DNA from 3 places in the Kocuria rhizosphaerae genome. Region 1 is predicted to be linked to each of the others. Evidence: riboswitches for the same ligand, from Rfam matches in the RefSeq annotation. Region 1 holds a riboswitch; each other region holds the start of a gene.
The links. A riboswitch is a leader RNA that binds a small molecule or an ion and turns the genes downstream of it on or off. The one in region 1 is predicted to bind S-adenosylmethionine.

Region 1 (7,173 bases):
TACCTGTACGGGCTGATGGCCGGCGGGCAGGCCGGCGTGGAGCGCGCGATCGAGCTGCTGGCGGAGGAGATCCGGATCAGCATGCAGCTCATGGGCGCCGCGTCGGTCCGCGACCTCGGCCCCGAGCTGCTCGGGACCCGCCACCACCCGGACCTCCGTCGCCGGGCGGCCGTCACGGACCGGCCCGGCTGACCCGCCCCGCCGGCCGGCCCGGCTGACCCGCCCCGCCGGCCGGCCCGGCCTGCCCGCCCGGCGGAGGGGTCGTGCCGCGTCGGTGCGGCGTTCCGGCGTGGCACGACCCCTCGCGGCCGGTGGCGGACTAGAGGTCGGCGAGCACCGACGCGGGGTTCTCGACCGCGTCGGCGACCATGCGCAGGAAGCCGCCGGCCACCCCGCCGTCGCACACGCGGTGGTCGAAGGCCAGCGACAGCTGCGTGACCTTGCGGACGGCCAGCTGCCCGTCGACCACCCACGGGCGGTCGATGATCCGCCCGATGCCCAGGATCGCGACCTCCGGGTGGTTGATGATCGCCGCGGCCCCGTCCGTGCCGAACACCCCGTAGTTGTTGAGGGTGAACGTGGACCCGGTGAGGTCGGCGGGGGAGGCCTTGCCGGCCCGGGCCAGGTCGGCGAGCCGTTTGAGCTCGGCGTCGAGCCGGCGGGCGCTCATGGTGTGGGCGTCGCGGACGTTCGGCACGACGAGCCCGCGGTCCGTCTGCGCCGCGAAGCCGAGGTTCACGCCGGCGAAGCGGACGATCTCCTGGCCGCCGTCCTCCCGGGTCTCGATCCGCGACGCCAGGTCGGGGTAGCGGGCCAGGCCGGCGAGCACGAACCGGGCGATGAGCGCCATGAGCCCCGGCGCCGCGGGATCCTGCGCCTTGAGCTCGGCCCGCAGCTCGACGAGCCGTGTGGCGTCGACGTCGACCCACACCGTGGCCTCGGGGATCTCGGCGCGCGAGCGCGTCATCGCCTGGGCGACGGCCTTGCGGACCCCGGTCACCGGTGTGCGCCCCGCGACGCCCAGCCCGGTCCGCGGATCGGTGGCGGGCAGCTCCGGGGTCGGCGACGCGGCGGCCCCTTCCGCCCGGGACGCCGCGCCGGCCGACGCCCCGGTGGGGGCGGCAGCCGGCGTGCCCGGCCCCGAGGCCGCGGCGAGCACGTCCCGGCGCAGCACGAGCCCGCCGGGCCCGGAACCGCGCACGGTGGAGATGTCGACGCCCCGGTCCTTGGCGAGCTTGCGCACGATCGGGGAGACGACGGTGGGGGCCAGCCGCGGGGACGAGGCCATCGCGTCGTGGGCGGCGGCCCGCTGCGCACCGGCCGTCCCCGTGTCCGCGGGGGCGGCGGGCGTCCGTCGCGGCCTGCGCCGGCGCCCCGCCGTGCCGCCGCCGGGCGTGCCGTAGCCGATGAGCACGCTGCCGGAGCCGGCGTCGTCGTCGGACCCCCCGGAGGAGGTCCCCGCGGTCAGCTCGGGGCCCGAGGACGGGTCGGTCCCGGCCTGCTCCTCCTCGCGGTAGGACTGACCGCCCTTCGGCCCCCCGCCCTCCGGGGCCGGGGTTCCGGCACGGTCTGCGGTGTCCACGGAGATCAGGGGTGCGCCCACGTCGAGGGTCTGCCCGGACGCGCCGTGCAGCTCGTGGACGGTCCCGGCGAAGGGGCAGGGCACCTCCACGGCGGACTTGGCGGTCTCGACCTCCGCGATGGGCTGGTCGACGGCGACGGCGTCGCCCACCCGGACGAGCCAGGTCACGAGCTCGGCCTCGGTCAGGCCCTCGCCGAGGTCGGGGAGGGTGAAGGTCCTCACGGTCATGGTCAGTCCTCCCACTGCAGGTCGTCCACGGCGTCGAGGATGCGGTCGACGCTGGGCAGGTAGTACTCCTCGAGCTTGGGCGCGGGGTACGGGATGTCGAAGCCGGTCACCCGGCGCACCGGTGCGGCCAGGGAGTGGAAGCAGCGCTCCTGCACCCGGGCCACGATCTCCGAGGCCACGGACGCGAAGCCGGGGGCCTCGGCCACGACCACCACGCGGCCGGTCTTCCGCACCGACCCGGCGACCGTTTCGTCGTCGAAGGGCACGAGGGTGCGCAGGTCCACGACCTCCAGCGAGCGGCCCTCCGCCGCCGCGGCGGCGGCAGCGGCCAGGGCGGTGGGCACGGAGGGCCCGTAGGTCAGGATCGTCACGTCGTCCCCGGGTCGGGCGACGACGGCGCGGCCCTCCCGGCGCCCGTGCGTACCCTGCTCGTAGCGGTCCCGGAGCTCGGCCAGGTCGGCCGGGGCCTTGGACCAGTAGAGCTTCTTGGGCTCGAAGAACACCACGGGGTCCTCCGAGTCGACCGCCTCGCGGAGCATGAGGTAGGCGTCCTCCACGGTGGCCGGGGTGAAGACCTTCAGGCCGGGGGTGTGGGCGTAGTAGGCCTCCGAGGAGTCGCAGTGGTGCTCCACGCCGCCGATCCCGCCGGCGTACGGGATGCGGATGACGATGGGCAGGGTCACGGCACCGCGGGTGCGGTTGTGCATCTTCGCGATGTGCGAGGCGATCTGCTCGAACGCCGGATAGGCGAAGGCGTCGAACTGCATCTCGATCACCGGGCGCATCCGGTTCATGGCCATGCCCACGGCCATGCCGGCGATCCCGGACTCGGCCAGCGGGGTGTCGAAGCAGCGGGTGCGGCCGAAGCGCTCGGTGAGCCCGTCGGTGATCCGGAAGACGCCGCCGAGGGTGCCGACGTCCTCGCCGAAGACGACGACGTCGGGGTCGGCGGCCATCGCGTCGGCCAGGGCGGTGTTGAGGGCCTGGGCCAGGGTCACCGGCTTCGCGGCCGGGGCGCCGGCGGGCGGGGCGGGGGCTTCGAGGGTGCTCACTTCTCGGTCTCCTCTCGGGCGAGCTCGTCGGCCAGGAAGCGCTCCTGCTCGGCGAGCTGCGGGGTCTGCTCGGCGTGGACGTGGCGGAAGAGCTCGAGCGGGTCGATCCGCACCTCGGCGTTCATCCCGTCCCGCAGGGTCGTGGCGACCTCCTCGGCGCGCGCGGCGATGCGCCGCTCCGCGTCGTCCTCGAGCACGCCCTGCGCGTCCAGGTAGGCGCGCATCCGAGTGACCGGGTCCTTCGCGATCCACTCCTGCACCTCGGCGTCGTCCCGGTAGCGCGTGGCGTCGTCGGCGTTGGTGTGGGCCTGCATGCGGTAGGTGTGGGCCTCCACGAGGAGGGGCTCGGACTCGGAGCGGGCGAGGTCGACCGCCCGGCGCAGGGCCGCGAGCAGGGCCACGAGGTCGTTGCCGTCCACGCGCTCGCCCGCCATGCCGTAGCCGACGGCCTTGTGGGCCAGCGTCGGGGCCGCGGACTGCTGGGCCAGCGGCACGGAGATCGCGTAGCCGTTGTTCTGCACGAAGAACACCACCGGCAGCTTGAACACCGCCGCGAAGTTGAGGGCCTCGTGGAAGTCGCCCTCGCTGGTCGCGCCGTCCCCGCACATCGCCAGGACCACGGTGTCCTCACCGCGCAGCTTGGCGGCATGGGCCACCCCGACCGCGTGCAGCAGCTGCGTGGTCAGGGGCGTGGACTGGATGCCCACGTGGCGCTCGTGGGGGTCGTAGCCGCTGTGCCACTCGCCGCGGAAGATCGCCATGGCCTGCAGGGGGTCCACCCCCCGCGTCATGACCGCCACGGTGTCCCGGTAGGTCGGGAACAGCCAGTCGCCCTCGTGCAGGCACAGGGCCGCGGCGACCTGGCAGGCCTCCTGGCCGTGGCTGGACGGGTAGACCGCCATCCGGCCCTGGCGCACCAGTGCGGAGTTCTGGTCGTTGACCCGGCGGCCGACCACGAGCCTCTCGTAGGCCTCCAGCAGCACGTCCTCGGGCGGCAGCGGGTACTCGTGGCCGGGCTCGGTGCCCTGCTCGGCGGGAGGCAGGAGGCGTCCGGACGGGTCGACCATCCGGATCTCGCCGCGGGCCGGGAGCATGTACTGCTCCGGTGTGATCCCGAAGCGCTGGGAGGCCCGGAGGATGGGGTCCCCGGGGGTCTCGACGGTCTGGCTCATGGTGTCCCCTCGGTCGGTCCCGCCCGGGTCCCGGAGCCGGGACGGCAGGAGGGCGGGTTCTGCTCTGTCCGCCAAGTATGGGAACAGGAACGCCTTCGTATCCAGGGCACGGCAGAAGTGCAGAAAAGTGGAGTCATGGACGCAATTGCGGTGGACGAAATGCTCTAGTGTGGCCTGGAGCACATGCGTTCGTCCGTTCCGGTCGGGACGCAGGTCCGGACCGCACCCGAAGGAGCTCCCCGTGCCCTCCACGCCCGTCCCGCTGGACGAGACCGACCGCAGGATCCTCTCCGAGCTCACCCGGGACGCCCGCCAGTCGGTGACCGCGATCGCCGCGGCGGTGCACGTCTCGCGGGCGCACGCCTACGCCCGCATCAACCGGCTCCGGGACGAGGGCGTCATCCTGCGCTACAGCGCGGTGGTCGACCCGGTGCGCGCGGGGCTGCAGGCCTCCGCCTACGTGACGCTCAAGCTCCAGCAGAACACCTGGCGGGACCTCTGTGCGCAGCTGCAGGCCATTCCGGCGGTGCACCACATCGCCCTGGTCGGCGGCACCTTCGACGTGATGCTCCTCGTGCGGGCGGTGGACACCGTCCACCTGCGCCAGGTGATCTTCGAGCACATCCAGCAGCTGCCCGGCGTCGTGGACACCCAGACGTTCCTGGTCTTCGAGGACGTCGACACGAGCGCGTCGTACTCGGGGGCGTCGTACTCGGGCGGATGACGTCATGATCCGTCACGGGCGTCATCTTGCGTCGCGGTGGGACACCCGGGAGCGGCGCGCTTACTGTTGATCCAGCTTCACGAGACGTGACCGCCAAGCTCCGACTTGGTCACGCACCAACCCCATGCTCAGTGGGTGGTTCGGATGAGGAAGCGGCCTGCATCCTCCGCGGCGAGCCCGCCGCGGCCGACCGGTGCGGGTAAGAGCAAGCAGCAGGAGCATCGCCTTGTCCCTCCCCGTGACCCAGCACGACGTGGCCGACCACGACCTCGCCACCCGCCAGATCCACGCGGGCACCCAGGACGTCGTCACGCAGCGCACCCTGACGGTGCCGATCTACCAGTCCGCGGCGTACGAGTTCCCCGACTACGAGGCCGCGAAGCACATGTTCGCGCAGACGCGGCCCGGCTTCACCTACACCCGCACGGGCAACCCGACCGTCAGCGTGCTCGAGCAGCGCATCGCCGATCTCGAGGGCGGCACGGGCGCGGTGGCCACCGGCTCCGGGCAGTCGGCCGTCGCCGTCGCGCTGCTGGCCCTGCTCGGCCAGGGCGAGGACAAGCACCTCGTGGCCTCCGAGAAGCTCTACGGCGGCACCGTGGACCTGCTCACCGACTCGTTCGCCGACCTCGGCGTCGAGGTGGACTTCGTGGACCCGACCACCCCGGGCGAGTGGGCCGCGGCGGTCCGCCCGGACACCCGGGCGTTCCTGCTCGAGTCCATCGGCAACCCGCTGGCCACCCTCCCGGACCTGCCCGGGATCGCCGACGTCGCCCGGGCCGCCCGGGTGCCCGTCGTCGTCGACAACACGGTCGCGTCCCCGGCCCTGTACCGCCCGTTCGAGAAGGGCGCGGACATCGTCGTGCACTCGGCCACCAAGTTCCTGGGCGGCCACGGCAACTCCCTCGCCGGCGCCGTGGTGGACGGGGGGACGTTCGACTGGAGCGCGCAGCCCGGGAAGTGGCCCCAGTTCACCGTGGCCCGCGCCCGGTGGGGCGGCCGGAGCCTCGTGGACCGCTGCGCCGGCGCGAGCCCCTACCTGCACCTGGTCCGCGCGAAGTACGTCCACGACCTCGGGACCACGCTGTCCCCGTTCAACGCGAGCCAGATCATCCAGGGCATCGAGACCCTGGACCTGCGCGTGGCCCGCCACACCGCCTCCGGACTCGCGGTCGCCGAGTTCCTGGCCGGCCACCCCGCCGTCGCCCGGGTGCACCACCCGGGAGTGCCCGGTGACCCCGGCGCCGGGATCGCGGCCCGCGACTTCCCGCGCGGCACCGGGTCCGTGTTCTCCTTCGACCTCGCCGCCCCCGACGACGCCGTGGGGCCGTTCATCGACAGCCTCCGGCTGTTCAAGCTGGTCGCCAACATCGGCGACACCCGCAGCCTCGTCGTCCACCCGGCGGCCATGACGCACTGCCGGCTGACGCCCGAGCAGCGGATCGCCGGCGGGATCGCCGAGACCACGATCCGGCTCTCGATCGGCCTCGAGTCCCCCGAGGACCTCGTGGCAGACCTCCGCCAAGCCCTCGACCGCGTCCTCGAGACCACCTCGACCCCCGGGAAGTGAGCCGCGACATGACCTCCACCGCACCGCACCGCGTCCGCACGCGCGGTTTCACGACGACCGCCGTCCACGCCGGTCAGGCGCCGGACCCCCTGACCGGGGCAGTGATCCCGCCCATCTACCAGACCTCCACGTTCGCCCAGGACGGGATCAACGTCCTGCGCGCCGGGCACGAGTACTCCCGCGGCTCGAACCCCACCCGCGGCGGCTTCGAGGAGCAGCTCGCCGCGCTCGAGCACGGTGAACGGGCGTTCGCCTTCGCTTCCGGGATCGCTGCGGAGGACGCCCTGCTGCGGGCCGTGCTCAGACCGGGGGAGCACGTCGTGCTCGGCGCCGACGGCTACGGCGGCACGAACCGGCTGATCACCAAGGTCCTCGCCCCGTGGGACGTGGCCTCCACGCCCGTGGACATCACCGACCTCGACGCCGTGGCCGCCGCCCTCCGCCCGGGCGCCACCCGCGTGCTGTGGCTCGAGACGCCGTCCAACCCCCTGCTCGGCATCGCCGACGTCGCGGCGTGGGCGCAGCTCGCCCACGACGCCGGGGCGCTGCTGGTCGTCGACAACACCTTCGCCTCCCCGTACCTGCAGAACCCGCTGCTGCTCGGCGCGGACGCCGTGGTGCACTCCACCACGAAGTACATCGGCGGGCACTCCGACGTCCTCGGCGGCGCCGTGGTCGTGGGCGCGGCCGAGTGGCGCGGAGCGCCGCTGGCCGAGACGGTCGCGTTCCAGCAGTTCGCGGCCGGGGCCGTGGCCGGTCCCCAGGACAGCTACCTCGCGGCCCGCGGGCTGAAGACCCTGAGCCTGCGGATGGAACGGCACCAGGAGAGCGCGCAGCGGATCGCG
Region 2 (7,173 bases), on a different contig from region 1:
GTGCTCGTGATCGGCGGCGGCATCGCCGGCCTGTCCCTGGTCTCGGAGCTGGCCGGCCGACGGAGCGGCGGGAGCGGGGTCGTGCTGGCCGAGTCGGAGCCGGTGCTGGCCCACCACACCTCCGGCCGCTCCGCGGAACAGCTCACCCCCAGCTACGGTCCGCCTCCCGTGCGGGAGCTCACCGCGCTCACGGTCGCGGCCCTCCTGGACCCCCGGCCCGCTCCGCCGCGTCCGCTGGCGTGGCCCAGCAGCAAGGTCCTCGTGGGCACCGTGGACCAGCTGCGCGCGGAGTCCGCTCCCGGCACGCAGGAGCTCTCCCGCGCAGCCCTCGTGGAGCTGTGCCCCGAGCTGGCCTGCTCCCCGGCGGAGCTGGTGCAGGCCGGGCGGCTCGACACGTCGTCGGTCCGCACCGACGCGGCCGCCCTCGTGGCGTGGCACCGCGACCGCGCCGCGGCGGCCGGTGTCCGGATTCTCACGGGAGCGCCGGTGACGGCCCTCGACGCGGACGACGGCGGATTCACCGTCACGGCCGGCCCGCACCGGCTCCGCGCCCGGCGGGTCGTCGACGCGGCCGGCGCGTGGGCGGACGGAGTGGCCTCCCTCGCCGGCGCCGCTCCGCTGGGCCTGCGGCCGCTGCGCCGCACGGCGGCCCTCGTGCGGCTCGCGAAGCCCCTGGCACCGGACCACCCCATGGTCGTCGCGGCGGACCACCGCTGGTACTACCGGCGCCACGGGGACGGGGCCCTGGTCTCCCCGTGCGAGGCCGTGCCGAGCGAGCCGTGCGATGCCCTGCCGGTCGCCGAGGACGTCGAGGACCTGGTGGCCATCCTCAACGCCGTGACGTCCCTGGGGATCACAGGGGTCGTGCGGGCCTGGACGGGACTGCGCACCGAGAGCCCCGACGGCGTGCCCGTCTGCGGCTTCGACCCTGACGTCCCGGGCCTGCTGTGGCTGGCGGGGCAGTCCGGCTACGGTTTCCAGACCAGCAGCGCCATGGCTCGCGCGGCCGCGGACCTGCTGCTCGAGGACGCCGTCGGCCCGTGGTGCTCTCCGGGGACCGCGGCCGCCCTGGATCCGGCCCGCTTCCGCCGCTGAGCCCGCCGGGGGTCGCGTTGCGCGTCGCGAGTGACACGGCGGGTCCCGTCTCGCCATGATCCGGGCCGCCCGGCATCCAGACGAGACCCCTCGGTGGGGATGTGGGGTGTTGGCGACTCCTCGGACGGGGCGGTCCGGGCGGCTCGGGTCAGGAACCGGCCAGCCCCACACGGTCGAGCACCCAGGCGTGCTCCCAGGCCGTGTCCCGCCACTGGGCGTAGCGCCCGGAGGCCCCGCCGTGGCCCCCGGCCATCTCGCAGCGGAGCAGCACCGGGTGCTCGGCGGTCGTCGCCTCGCGCAGCGCGGCCACCCACTTGGCGGGCTCCACGTAGAGCACGCGGGTGTCGTTGAGGCTGGTGACCGCGAGGACCGGCGGATAGGGGAGGGGGCGGACGTTCTCGTAGGGAGAGTAGTCGCGCATGTACCGGTAGACGTGCGGGTCCTCGATGGGGTTGCCCCACTCCTCCCACTCCAGCGCCGTCAGGGGCAGGGAGGGGTCGAGGATCGAGGTCAGCGGGTCCACGAAGGGCACGGCGGCGAGGGCGCCGCAGTACTTCTCGGGGGCCAGGTTGAGCACCGCGCCGACGAGCAGCCCGCCGGCGGAGCCGCCCATCGCGAGGATCCGCCGTTCGTCGACGTCCGGGCGGGACGCGAGGTGGTCGGTGACCGCCACGAAGTCGGTGAAGGTGTTGGCCTTGTGCAGCTTCTTGCCGTGCTCGTACCAGGAGCGGCCCAGCTCGCCGCCGCCGCGCACGTGGGCCACCGCCCAGATCATGCCCCGGTCCAGCAGGGACAGCCGGGAGACGGAGAAGGCCGGGTCGGTGGAGTGCTCGTAGGAGCCGTAGGCGTACTGCAGCACGGGCGCCGGCACGGCAGGGTCGAGGTCTGCGCGGCGCACGAGGGAGACGGGGATCCGGGTGCCGTCGGCGGCGGCGGCCCAGTCCCGCTCGACCGTGTAGTCGGCGGGGTCGTAGCCGCCGAGCACCGTGGCCTCGCGCCGCAGCAGCGGCTCCCGGGGCAGGGCGTCGTCGTCGCCCGCGGCCCCCGCGGCGAAGAGGTCGTACACGCGCGGGGGCGTCGTGAAGGAGGTGTAGGAGAGCCGGACCACGGGGGCGTCGTGCTCGGCGGCGGTGACGGCCGCGGTGTAGAGCTCCTCCGGGAAGTCCGGTTCCACGGGGACGGCCTGGGCGGGCGTGCCGAGCCCGTCCAACGGCAGGACCCGGACCCGCAGCGTCGTGTCCGCGCGGACGGAGACCACCAGGTGGCCGGCCGTCACGGCGCACCCGTTGACGCGCACCGTGTCCGAGGCCGGCACGACGTCGCGCAGCGCCACGTCCGCGACGGAGCGGCCCAGCTCCCCGGCGTCCATGAGGGAGACCCGTGAGTTGGGCGCCTCGTGGTCGTGGGTGAGCAGGATCTGCTCCCGGCCCTCGAGCAGCAGCGGCTCGGCCTCGTAGAGCACACGGTCGGTGCGCGGCAGGACCACCTGCAGCGGGGCCGCGGGGTCCTCGAGCGGTTGGAGGAGCACCTCGGAGTACTCGGAGCAGGTGGCCTCCACCACGAGCCGGCGGCGGTCGGCGGACAGCCCCGCGCCCAGCCACATCCCGGGGTCCGGTTCTTCGTGCACGACGACGTCGTCGGCCACCGGGGTGCCCAGGACGTGGCGGCGCAGTTGGTGGGGCCGCCAGGTCTCGTCCACCACGACGTAGTAGACGGCACGCGAGTCCGGGGAGAGGAAGGAGCCGTAGAACGTGCCGGGGATCTCGTCGTCCAGCAGGACCCCCGTGGTGAGGTCGCGGATCCGCAGCGTGAAGCGCTCGTCGCCGGTGACGTCCTCCGCCCACGCGAGCAGCTGCCCGTCCTCGGAGACGTCGAAGCTGCCGAGGGAGTAGAACTCGTGCGCGGCGGACTCGGCGTTCGCGTCGAGGAGCACCTGCTCGCCGGCCATGGTGGCGCCCGGCTCGACGACCGGCGGGGTCCAGTCGCTCAGGACGTCGCCCGTGACGGGCGCCGGCACGCGGCAGAAGACCTGGTGCGCCCCGCCCTCGACGGTCCGGGAGAAGTACCACCAGTTCCCGCGGCGGTTGGGCACGGACAGGTCCGTCTCCTGCGTGCGGCCCCGGATCTCCTGGAAGAGCGTCTCGCGCAGTCCCGCGAGGTGGGCGGTCCTGGCCTCCGCGTGGTCGTTCTCGGCCGTGAGGTGGGCCAGCACCCCGGGGTCCTCCTTGTTCCGCATCCACTCGTACGGGTCGGAGAACACGTGGCCGTGGAACGACCGCTCGACGGGCTGCCGGCGGGTCGGGGGAGGAAGCGAAGTCATGGGTCCCATCCTAGGGAAGCGCGGCGGGACTCCTCCCCGGGACGGGCCCGACGGGCGCCCGGTGCCAGAATGGCGGCATGAGCACCCCCTCCCACCGGGCTCCGCGTCCACCCGCCTTCGCCTCGACCCGCGCCGACCTGTGGGTGCAGATCCTCCTGGTGCTGGGCGTGTCGCTGGGCGCCTCGGCCCTGTACGCGGTGATCTCGCTGTCCGAGGACCTGGCCCGGGGCCCCCTGTCCGAGGCGCGGACGACCATGAACCCGCCGTTGAGCCTGCAGCCGCTGTTCGACCTGGTCCGCCAGCTCACGGGCATCGCGCTGGACCTCGTCCCGGTCCTGCTCGCGCTGTACCTGCTCGCCGGTTCGGCGGGCGCGGTGCGCAGCGTCCGCCGCCGGGTCGGCCTGGACGCCCGGATGCCGGTCCCGGACCTCGGGCTGGGGGCCCTGCTGTTCCTGGTCATGGGACTGGGCACACTTGCCCTCTACGGTGCGGGCCGGGCCCTGGGCGTCACGGCCACGGTGACCACGTCCGGTCTCGACGCGCACTGGTGGACGGTCCCGGTGCTGCTGCTCTCGGCGCTGCGCCACTCGCTCCTCGAGGAGGTCGTGGTGGTCGTCTTCCTCACCGACCGGCTGACCCGCATCGGGTGGCGCTGGCCGGTGGTGCTGGTGGTCACGGCCCTGTTCCGGGGCAGCTACCACCTCTACCAGGGGATCGGCCCGTTCCTGGGCAACGTGGTGATGGGTCTCGTGTTCGCGGAGCTCTACCGGCGCACCGGGCGGGTCATGCCGCTCGTCGTCGCGCACTTCCTGCTCGACGCCGCGGCGTTCGTCGGCACCGCCTGGTTCCTGGGCTGAGCCGCACGTGCCCGCCCCGGACGCTCAGATGGTCACGCGGCCGTCCGGGGTGTCGAAGGCGACCGCGAGCAGGCCGGGCGTCCCGTCCGGATAGCGCCACTCGACGTCGAGGTCCTGCAGGGCGGTCTCCACGGGGGCGCCCAGCCACTCCGTGACCCGGTCCCGCGAGCCGGCGATGCACATGCCCTGGAGCGAAACGTCCGTGATCCGGGCCTGGGAGGGGTGCATCTGCGGGTCGGAGTCGAAGTGCACCATGAACGGCAGCTGTGGGTCGGCGATCAGGCCCTTCACGCCGATCTGGTGCCACTCCAGGACCCGGCCGTCCGGGAACACGCGCTGGCCGGGCACGGCCCGGCGACCGAGCCGCCGCTCGAAGGGGGCGAGGTCGTCCACCTCGACGACCCAGCCGAGCCAGCCGCCGCCCGCGGCGGAGCGGGCGCGCACGGCCTGTCCGAAGGGCGCCTTCTCGGCGGCCGGGTGCTCGAGGGCCTCGACGACCTCGACGTACTGGCGGCCGGTGAGCGGGAGAATCATGTTGCGGGTGCCGAACCGTGGGTGCACACCGCCCTTGACGGGCTCGATGCCCAGCTGGTCGGCGATGGCCTCGGTGGTCGCCTCCAGGCCCTCCGGGCGGCAGGCGTAGGACACGTGGTCGACTCTCATGGGCTCATCGTGGCACCGTGTGAGTTTGGTCTCCAAATCGGTCGCGGGCCGTCCGTTCCGGCGACGGGACGGGTGTTCCGCGCCGTGTCCGCACGGCCGGGAACGGCCCCGGCTTGACGCCGCGTCGCCCGAATCCGGAGAATGCTGTCCAGGTCATGAGCGCCAGCGTGCAAGCCCCAGCTAGCTGGCCGGCAACCCTCCACCGCGGTGGGGTGCCCTGGGTGAAGACCAGGCTCCTCGCGACCGGCGAGCGAGCAAGCGCGGGTCCCCGGTGCCCGGCCGTCGAACGGCCGCACCACCACGGTCGGCGACCGGACCCCTGACCTTCCGCAAGGAGCTCACGGCATGCCCGAGTCCACCGCCTCCCCGGCGCAGCACCCCACTCCCGAGAACCCGTCCGGGTGGGCGTTCGAGACCCAGCAGATCCACGCGGGCCAGAGCCCCGACCCCGTCACCGGCTCGCGGGCGCTGCCGATCCACCAGACGACGTCGTTCGTCTTCCCGGACGCCCGGGCGGCCGCCGACCGGTTCGCGCTCGCGGAGCTCGGCCCGATCTACACCCGGATCGGGAACCCCACGACGGAGGTCGTGGAGAAGCGCATCGCTGCGCTCGAGGGCGGTGTCGGGGCCCTCATGCTCAGCGCCGGGCAGTCGGCCACGACGTTCGCCGTGCTCAATGTCGCCGGAGCGGGGGACCACGTGGTGGCCAGCCCCAGCCTCTACGGCGGGACCTTCAACCTCTTCAAGTTCACCCTGGCCAAGCTCGGCATCGACACGACCTTCGTGGACGACCCGGACGACCCCGAGGCGTGGCGGCGCGCCGTGCGGCCGAACACCAAGGCCTTCTACGCGGAGACCATCCCCAACCCGCGAAACGACGTCCTGGACATCGAGACGGTCGCCGGGATCGCCCACGAGAACGAGGTGCCGCTGATCGTGGACAACACGGTCGCGACCCCGTACCTCGTCCAGCCGCTGCGCTGGGGAGCGGACGTCGTGGTGCACTCGGCGACCAAGTTCCTGGGCGGGCACGGCACGGCCATCGGCGGCGTGATCGTGGACTCCGGGAACTTCGACTACGGCCGGTACCCGGAGCGCTTCCCCGGCTTCAACGAGCCCGACGAGTCCTACGGCGGCCTCGTCTACGCGGAGACGCTCGGGGCCGACGGCGTGTTCGGCGTGAACCTCTCCTACGTCCTCAAGGCCAGGGTCCAGCTCCTGCGCGACCTCGGCTCGGCGATCTCGCCGTTCAACGCCTTCCTCATCGAGCAGGGCATCGAGACCCTGTCCCTGCGCATGGAACGCCACGTGGCCAACGCCGGGACGGTGGCCCGCCGGCTCGAGGCGCGCGAGGACGTGCGCTCCGTGTCCTGGGCCGGCCTCGAGTCCTCGCCGTGGCACGAGCGCGCGCGGAAGTACGCGCCCCGCGGGGCCGGCTCGATCGTCGGCTTCGTGCTCGACGGCGGACGCGAGGCCGGCGCCGCGTTCGTCGACGCGCTGTCGCTGCACTCGAACGTGGCGAACATCGGGGACGTCCGCTCGCTCGTGATCCACCCGGCGTCCACGACCCACAGCCAGCTGCTGCCGGAGGAGCAGCTGGCCGCCGGCGTGGAGCCCGGCTTCGTCCGGCTCTCCGTGGGCCTCGAGAACGTCGAGGACATCCTGGCGGACCTCGAGCTGGGATTCGCGGCCGCGGCCGCGTGCAGGGGGCAGGAGCGGGCGTGACGGTGGTGCGGGGCGCCGACGCCGGGTCCGACGTCCGGGAGGACGGCGTGCCCCGGCACGCCGAGATCGGCACGCTGGAGCTCGAGTCGGGCTTCCGGCTGCCCGAGGTCCGGCTCGCCTACGAGACGTGGGGGACCCTGGCCCCGGACGGCTCCAACGCCGTGCTCGTGGAGCACGCCCTCACCGGGGACACCCACGTGGCCGCCGGCCGGGCGCGCCCCGGCGCCACGGAGGCCGAGCGCATCGCGGCGCTCAGTCCCGGCTGGTGGGAGGGGCTGATCGGTCCCGGGGCCGCCCTGGACACCGACCGGTACTTCGTGGTGTGCGCCAACATCGTGGGGGGCTGCTACGGCTCCACGGGCCCGGCCACCCCGGCGCCGGCGAGCGTGGACCCCGAGCGCCGGCCCTGGGGTTCCCGCTTCCCCCTCGTGACGGTGCGGGACTCCGTGCACGCCGAGGCGGCCCTGGCGGACGTCCTCGGGATCGACTCCTGGCGCCTGGTGCTCGGCGGGT
Region 3 (7,173 bases), on a different contig from region 1:
CGAGGCCGTCGATCGCGTCGACCACCTCGCCGAACTCCGAGTAGCACAGGTGGGTGTGGATCTGGGTCTCGTCCCGCACGCCCGAGGTGGCCAGGCGGAAGGAGTCCACGGACCACTCCAGGTAGGCGGGCTGGTCCTCCCGGCGCAGCGGCAGCAGCTCCCGCAGCGCCGGCTCGTCCACCTGGATGATCCCGATCCCGGCGGCCTCGAGGTCCAGGACCTCGTCCCGCAGGGCGAGCGCCACCTGGTTCGCGGTCTCCCCGAGCGGCTGGTCGTCGCGCACGAAGGACCACGCGAGGATCGTCACCGGGCCCGTCAGCATGCCCTTGACCGGCTTGTCGGTCAGGGACTGGGCGTGGCCGATCCACGGGACGGTGATGGCCTCGCCGCGCAGGCCCTCGCCCTCACGGCTGACGTCGCCCCAGAGGATGGAGGGCCGGGTGCAGCGGGACCCGTAGGACTGGACCCAGCCGTGCTCGGTGGTCGCGAAGCCGTCGAGGTGCTCGGCGAAGTACTGCACCATGTCGTTGCGCTCCGCCTCGCCGTGCACGAGGACGTCCAGGCCGAGCTCCTCCTGCAGCCGGACCACCCGCTCGATCTCCTCGCGCAGGAACCGGTCGTAGGCCTCGGGGGTCACGGCGCCGGAGCGGACCTTCGCCCGCTGCGCCCGGACCTCCGGGGTCTGCGGGAAGGATCCGATGGTCGTCGTCGGCAGGAGGGGCAGGGGGCCGGAGGCCGTGAAGGAGCGGCCCTCCTGGGCGGCGCGGCGGACCTCGGCGGGGGCGCGCCCGATCTCGGCGGCGGTCACCGAGGCGGCGCGCTCTCGCACGGCCGCGTCGCGGACGCCGGCGGCGCCCTCCCGGGTGCGGCGGGCCTCGGCGGCCTCGGCCAGCTGCTCCGCCACGGCGTCCCGGCCGGCGGCCAGGCCGCGGGAGAGGGTCACGATCTCGCCGACCTTCTGGTCGGCGAAGGCGAGCCAGCTGCGCAGCACGGGGTCCAGCTGCGTCTCCTCGGCGACGTCGTGGGGGACGTGGAAGAGGGACGTGGAGCTGGCCACGGAGACCTGGGCGCCGGCCCGGGCCAGCTCCTCGAGCTGGTCGAGCCGGCCCGCCAGGTCGGCCCGCCAGATGTTGTGGCCGTCGACGGCGCCCGCCACGAGCACCGCGGCGTCCTCGCCCCGGAAGAGCTCCAGCTCCTCGGCCGTGGGGAGCGCGCCCTTGACGAGGTCCAGGTGCAGGGCCTCGACGCCCGAGCCGGCCAGGGGCCGCAGCAGCGAGCCCGTCGAGCCGTAGGAGGTGGTGACGAACAGCTGCGGGCGCTCGGCCGCGGCGGCCAGCGTCGTGTAGGCCTCGCGCACGGCCTCGGCCAGCCGGTCGGCGGGGACCGGCTGGTCGGCCACGAGGGCCGGCTCCTCGAGCTGCACCCACTCCGCGCCGGCGGCGTCCAGCGCCGCCAGCAGCTCGGCGTACACCGGGAGCACGTCGCCGAGCCGCTGCAGCGGGTCGAAGCCGGCGGGGGCGTCGTCGTCGGCCTTGGCCAGGAGGAGGAAGGAGACGGGGCCCACGAGGACGGGGCGGACGGTGAACCCGTGCTCGGCGGCGCGGCGCACGTCGGCGACGAGACGCTCGGCGGTGGCACGGAAGGGGGTCCGCGGGCCGATCTCGGGGACGAGGTAGTGGTAGTTGGTGTCGAACCACTTGGTCATCTCCAGCGGCGCCCGGCCGGCGTCGCCGCGGGCCAGCACGAAGCTCGCGTCGAGGTCGAGACGGCCCTCGGCGTCGGCCAGGTCGGCGAAGCGGGAGGGCACCGCGCCCAGTGCCACGGTCGTGTCGAGGACCTGGTCGTAGAGGGCGAACTCGGCCGGCAGGGACGAGTCCTGCGCGCCGAGGCCGAGCTCGACGAGACGCCGGTAGGTGGCCAGCTGCAGCTCGGCGGCGGCCGTCTCCAGCTCCTCGCGGGTCGAGCGCCCGGCCCAGTAGGCCTCGAGGGCCTTCTTCAGCTCGCGGCGGCGGCCGATCCGCGGGTAGCCCGTGATCGTGGCCGCGGGGAAGGCGGGGACGGCGGTCGGGGTGGTGGTCGTGCTCATGGAGGTGCTCCTGACGTGTCGTGGATGGTGGTTCGGGAAGGTCTGTGGTTGCCGCGGCCGGCCGGGTGTCCGCGGGGCGGCTCAGGCCGGCAGCAGCCGGGGGAGCGGGGCGGGCTCGTGGGGCGTGCGCGGCAGGTCCACGCGCTCGAGCAGGTCCAGCACCGCCCGGTGCTCGTTGAACGTGTAGAGGTGCAGGCCGGGGGCGCCGGCGTGGAGTGCGGCGCGGCACAGCTCCGCGGCGAACTCCACGCCGGCCCGGTGCCGCGCGTCGGGTCCGGGGGCGTGCTCGAGGGCGGCCTCCAGCGCCGGGTCCGGGGCCATGCCGGCCAGCCGGCAGAGGTTGCGCAGTCGGCGCACGCCGGTCACCGGCATGATCCCCGGGACGATCGGGATCGTGACCCCGGCGGCCCGGGCGGAGTCCAGCAGCTGCTCGTACTCCTCCGGCCGGAAGTAGACCTGCGTGATCGCGAAGTCCGCGCCGGAGTGCTGCTTCGCCAGGAGCACGTCGACGTCGTGCGCCACGGACGGCGACTCCGGGTGCCGGGTGGGGTACGCGGCCACGCCCACCGCCAGCCGGCCGGCGGCGAGGTGCGCCGTGTGACGCCGCTCCACGTCCCGCACGAGCTCCACGAGGTGGGTCGCGAACGGCAGCTCCCCGCGGAACGCCGCGGGGTCCTCCGGCAGGTCCCCGCGCAGCGCCAGCACGCCGCGGACCCCGCGCCGCACGAGCGAGACGACGACGTCCTCCAGCTCCTCCCGTGTGCTCCCGGCGCAGGTGAGGTGCGCGAGCGGCCGGAGGCAGGTGCGGGCCAGGAGGTGGTCGAGCAGCGCCAGGGAGCGGTCCCGCCGCACGGCGTCCCCGCTGTACGTCACGGAGACGTGGTCGGGACGGGTGGGCTCGAGCGCCTGGATGGTCCGCAGCAGCGTCTCGGCGCTCGCCGCGCAGCGCGGCGGGTAGAGCTCGTAGGACAGGGACGGCGGCGCCGTCCGGCCGCTCGGCGTTCGTGTCACGTGTTCCTCCTGGGTCACCCCGAGGGAGGGCGCCAGCCGTCCCGGAACCGGTCCGGGAGGCTGCGACAGCTCCATCGGTCCTGGCGGGAGCACCGTTCCGTCGCCCCGTGCGGGACGGCGGATGGTTGCTGCGGCGTCGACGAGCCAGGTCTCTCGGCCGCTCTGGATAGATGCAAGGACCATTTCAACGGCTCTCCGGCCCGGCGCCAAGTCGGGGTGCCCAGAAGACGTCCCACGCCGAAGTGTGACGCGCCCCGTGTCACACGGCGCAACACGGCAGCCGTCCGTGGGCTCCCGCCGTGGCGCAGACCCGCGGAGCCCGACGCTCAGGCCGTCCGCAGCACCGACGGCCGTCCGAGCCGGGCCCGCACGCCGGGGGAGAACAGCACCGACTCCGGTGGTCCCTCGACCGTCAGGCCGGCCGCCCGGAGGAGCCCGTCCTCGAGGTGGACCGGTCTCGCCGGGTACAGGGGCCACGGCCTGTGGGCCACGGGCACCCACCACGTCGCCCCGGCCGCCCTGTGGTGGGCTCCGAACCGGGCGGTGAGCTCCAGGGACAGCGGATCCTCTGCACGCCGTGCGAGGTCCGGGCGGACCGAGAAGGACGAACGGGCGCCTCCGCGGCGGCGCTCGACCGCATAGCCGCGGACGGGCGCGGGACCTCCTGTCGCCGCGGCGCGGCACCGCGACCAGACGTAGGGGACGCCGGCGGCGCGGGCGCCCAGCACCACGGGAAGGCGCGGGGCGTCCAGGGACAGGAACACGACGCCGCGCGACCCGTCGGGTCCGCGCGAGTACACGCGCACGTTGACCTCGGCGAAGGAGCCCAGGTGGGGGAGGGGGACGACGGTGCCGAGACGTGTGCGGCGCATGCGGAACCCGATGAGACCGACCCAGGCCGATCCGTCGACCACGTCCACCTCCACCCGTGGCGGCAGGTACGGCGCGACGACGGACGGCGGCAGCCGCCAGTGCAGGAAGACGGCGTCCTCCCAGAGCTGGTCCGCCAGATGGGGCCGGGGCAGGGCGTGGCCCCCGGGCCACGGACCGGCTCCGCCGGTTCGGTGCATGGCGCACACCCTACCGCCGGGTGTGCCGTGGATCACGCCGCTGAGGGCGCCGGCGCTACCATCGTCAGCATGATGCGATTCCTGGTCGTGGCGCTGCTCCTCGCACTCGGGGCCGTGGCGCTCCTGGCCGCCTCGCTCGGCTCCGGCGGCTGGTGGCTGCTGGCCGCGGCGGTGCTGGGCCTGCTGGTGGTGGGCGTGTGGGACGTCGTGCAGAAGGAGCACTCGGTCCTGCGGAACTACCCGGTCCTCGGGCACATGCGCTACTTCATGGAGTCCATCCGCCCCGAGATCCAGCAGTACTTCGTCGAGCGCAACTACGACGGCAAGCCCTTCGACCGCGACACCCGGTCCCTGGTCTACGCCCGGGCGAAGGGGACCATGGGGGACAAGGCCTTCGGGACCGAGCGGGACGTGAACCGGATGGGCTACGAGTACCTCCTGCACTCCACCGCCCCGGTGCCACCCCCGGACGAGGCCCCGCGGGTCCGCATCGGCGGGCCGGGGTGCACGCAGCCCTACGACATGTCCCTGCTGAACATCTCCTCGATGAGCTTCGGCTCACTGTCCCGCAACGCCGTCCTGGCCATGAACAAGGGCGCGGCCCTCGGCGGCTTCGCCCAGGAGACCGGCGAGGGCGGGCTCACGGACTACCACCGGGCCCACCCGGCCGACCTGATCTGGGAGATCGGCTCGGGATACTTCGGCACCCGCAACGACGTCGGCGAGTTCGACCCGGAGGAGTTCCGGGAGAAGTCGCGCCTGCCCGAGGTCAAGGCCGTCACCGTCAAGCTCTCCCAGGGCGCCAAGCCCGGTCTCGGCGGCGTGCTGCCGGGGGCCAAGGTCAGCCCGGAGATCGCCCGGGCCCGCGGGGTGCCCGAGGGCGTGGACTGCATCTCCCCGGCCAGCCACAGCGCCTTCACCACGCCCCGGGAGCTGATGCGCTTCATCGGACGGCTGCGGGAGCTCTCCGGCGGCAAGCCGATCGGCTTCAAGCTGTGCGTGGGGTCCCGGGTGGACGTGCTGGGCATGTGCAAGGCCATGCTGGAGGAGGACGTGGCACCGGACTACATCATCGTGGACGGCAACGAGGGCGGCACGGGGGCGGCGCCCCTGGAGTACCAGGACCACGTGGGCACCCCGCTGACCGAGGGCCTGATGCTGGTGAACAACGCCCTGGTCGGCGTCGGGCTGCGGCCGCCGATCAAGCTGGGGGCGGCCGGCAAGGTGGCCTCCGGCTCGGACGTCGTCAAGCGGATGATCCAGGGCGCGGACTTCACCATGAGCGCCCGGGCCATGATGATGGCCACCGGCTGCATCCAGGCCCAGAAGTGCCACACCAACAAGTGCCCCGTGGGCGTCGCCACCCAGAACGAACGGCTCATGCGCGCCCTGGACGTGGCGGACAAGGGCGAGCGCGTGCACCTGTACCACCGGGCCACGGTCCGCGAGGCGGTGCAGATCATGTCCTCGATGGGCTGCGGCGACATGCGCGAGCTCTCCCCGCACATGCTGCGGCGTCGGATCGACCACCTCACCACCCGCTCCTACGCCCACATCTACAACTGGATGGAGCCGGGGGAGCTGCTCAGGGCGCCGCCACGGACCTGGGCGGAGGACTGGGAGCTGGCGGACCCCGACCACTTCGGTCTCTACCGCCCGGGCCCGGGCAAGATCGAGCAGCGCGACGACCCGGCCGTCCGGCACGAGGAACGGCCGGGCGAGGCCCCGGGCTCGGGCGACGTCGGGCGGCCCGAGGGCGAGCCGGGCCCGGAGTCCTGAACCCGCGCCCGGCGGCCGTCAGAGGATCGCGCGCAGGAACGTCTTGGTGCGCTCGTTCTTCGGGTCCGTGAACATCTCCTCCGGGTGCCCGTCCTCGATGATCCGCCCGCCGGCGAACATCATCACCCGGTGGGACACGTCGCGGGCGAACTGCATCTCGTGGGTGACGATCAGCATCGTGATGTCGGTCGTCTCCGCGACCCGGCGCAGGACGTTGAGGACGTCGTCCACGAGCTCCGGGTCGAGGGCGGAGGTCACCTCGTCCAGCAGCAGGATCTCCGGGTCCATGGCCAGGGCCCGGGCAATGGCCACGCGCTGCTGCTGACCGCCGGAGAGCCGTGAGGGGTGCTGGTCGGCCTTCTCCTCGAGGCCGACCTGGCGGAGCAGACCCAGCGCCTTCTCCCGGGCCGCGGACTTGTCCATGCCCAGCACGTGGACGGGCGCCTCGATGATGTTCTCGAGCACGGTCATGTTGGGGAAGAGGTTGAACTGCTGGAAGACCATGCCGATCCGCCGGGTGATCTGCTTCTGCCGCTTGGGCGGCAGCTCCACCCGGCGACCGTTGCGCATCTCGTGCGTGAGCGGCTCGCCGTTCACGAAGATGAATCCCTCGGTCAGGTCCTCGAGGGTCATGAGCAGCCGCAGGATCGTCGTCTTTCCGGAGCCGCTCGGCCCGATGAGGGTCACGCGCTCCCCTCGCCGGACCGTGAAGTTCAGCCCGTCGAGGACCGTGTGGTCGCCGAAGCGCTTGACGACGTCGCGGAACTCGATGACGGGAGTGTCTCCGGGATCTCCGGCGCGGGGCGCCGGGTCCTGCTGGGAGGGGGTGTCGGGGCGCTCGTCCCCGCGGTCAGTAGTGGGCAAGACGTTTCTCCAATCGGCGGATCAGGATGGAGGTCGGATAGCTGGCGGCCAGGAAGATCAGCCCGGCGAGGGTGAACGCCTCCGTGTACGCGAAGTTCCGTGCCCCGAACTGCTGGGCGGAGGTCACGAGCTCGACCACGGAGATCGCGAACAGGAACGGGGTGTCCTTGAACATGGCCACGGCGTAGTTGCCGAGCGAGGGGATCGTGGCCCGGAGCGCCTGCGGCAGGACCACGGCGCGCCAGGTGCGCGACGCCGGCAGGGAGAGGGCCACCGTGGCCTCCCACTGACCCTTCGGCACGGACTCGATCCCCGCGCGGTAGCTCTCCGCCATGTAGGTGGCGTAGTGGATGCCGATCACCG

Region 2: another riboswitch for S-adenosylmethionine. It lies ahead of ACH9EU_RS14980 (bifunctional o-acetylhomoserine/o-acetylserine sulfhydrylase); the one in region 1 lies ahead of ACH9EU_RS13765 (PLP-dependent transferase).
Region 3: another riboswitch for S-adenosylmethionine. It lies ahead of ACH9EU_RS12215 (methylenetetrahydrofolate reductase); the one in region 1 lies ahead of ACH9EU_RS13765 (PLP-dependent transferase).

Annotation. Positions count from the first base shown of each region.
Region 1 covers NZ_JBISWL010000115.1:37,050-44,222, forward strand. Annotated here, with positions in the region: gene ACH9EU_RS13740 (alpha-hydroxy-acid oxidizing protein) at 1-192, shown strand, start outside; gene ACH9EU_RS13745 (2-oxo acid dehydrogenase subunit E2) at 320-1,810, opposite strand; gene ACH9EU_RS13750 (transketolase C-terminal domain-containing protein) at 1,813-2,862, opposite strand; gene ACH9EU_RS13755 (thiamine pyrophosphate-dependent dehydrogenase E1 component subunit alpha) at 2,859-4,034, opposite strand; gene ACH9EU_RS13760 (AsnC family transcriptional regulator) at 4,276-4,758, shown strand; SAM riboswitch class IV at 4,834-4,970, shown strand; gene ACH9EU_RS13765 (PLP-dependent transferase) at 4,985-6,328, shown strand; gene ACH9EU_RS13770 (cystathionine gamma-synthase) at 6,337-7,173, shown strand, end outside.
Region 2 covers NZ_JBISWL010000131.1:9,908-17,080, reverse strand. Annotated here, with positions in the region: gene ACH9EU_RS15000 (FAD-dependent oxidoreductase) at 1-1,095, shown strand, start outside; gene ACH9EU_RS14995 (S9 family peptidase) at 1,244-3,415, opposite strand; gene ACH9EU_RS14990 (CPBP family glutamic-type intramembrane protease) at 3,493-4,272, shown strand; gene ACH9EU_RS14985 (VOC family protein) at 4,297-4,935, opposite strand; SAM riboswitch class IV at 5,087-5,202, shown strand; gene ACH9EU_RS14980 (bifunctional o-acetylhomoserine/o-acetylserine sulfhydrylase) at 5,281-6,660, shown strand; gene metX (homoserine O-acetyltransferase MetX) at 6,657-7,173, shown strand, end outside.
Region 3 covers NZ_JBISWL010000106.1:10,739-17,911, forward strand. Annotated here, with positions in the region: gene metE (5-methyltetrahydropteroyltriglutamate--homocysteine S-methyltransferase) at 1-2,086, opposite strand, end outside; gene ACH9EU_RS12215 (methylenetetrahydrofolate reductase) at 2,168-3,097, opposite strand; SAM riboswitch class I at 3,166-3,270, opposite strand; gene ACH9EU_RS12220 (YqjF family protein) at 3,424-4,167, opposite strand; gene ACH9EU_RS12225 (glutamate synthase-related protein) at 4,237-5,946, shown strand; gene ehuA (ectoine/hydroxyectoine ABC transporter ATP-binding protein EhuA) at 5,965-6,717, opposite strand; gene ehuD (ectoine/hydroxyectoine ABC transporter permease subunit EhuD) at 6,797-7,173, opposite strand, start outside.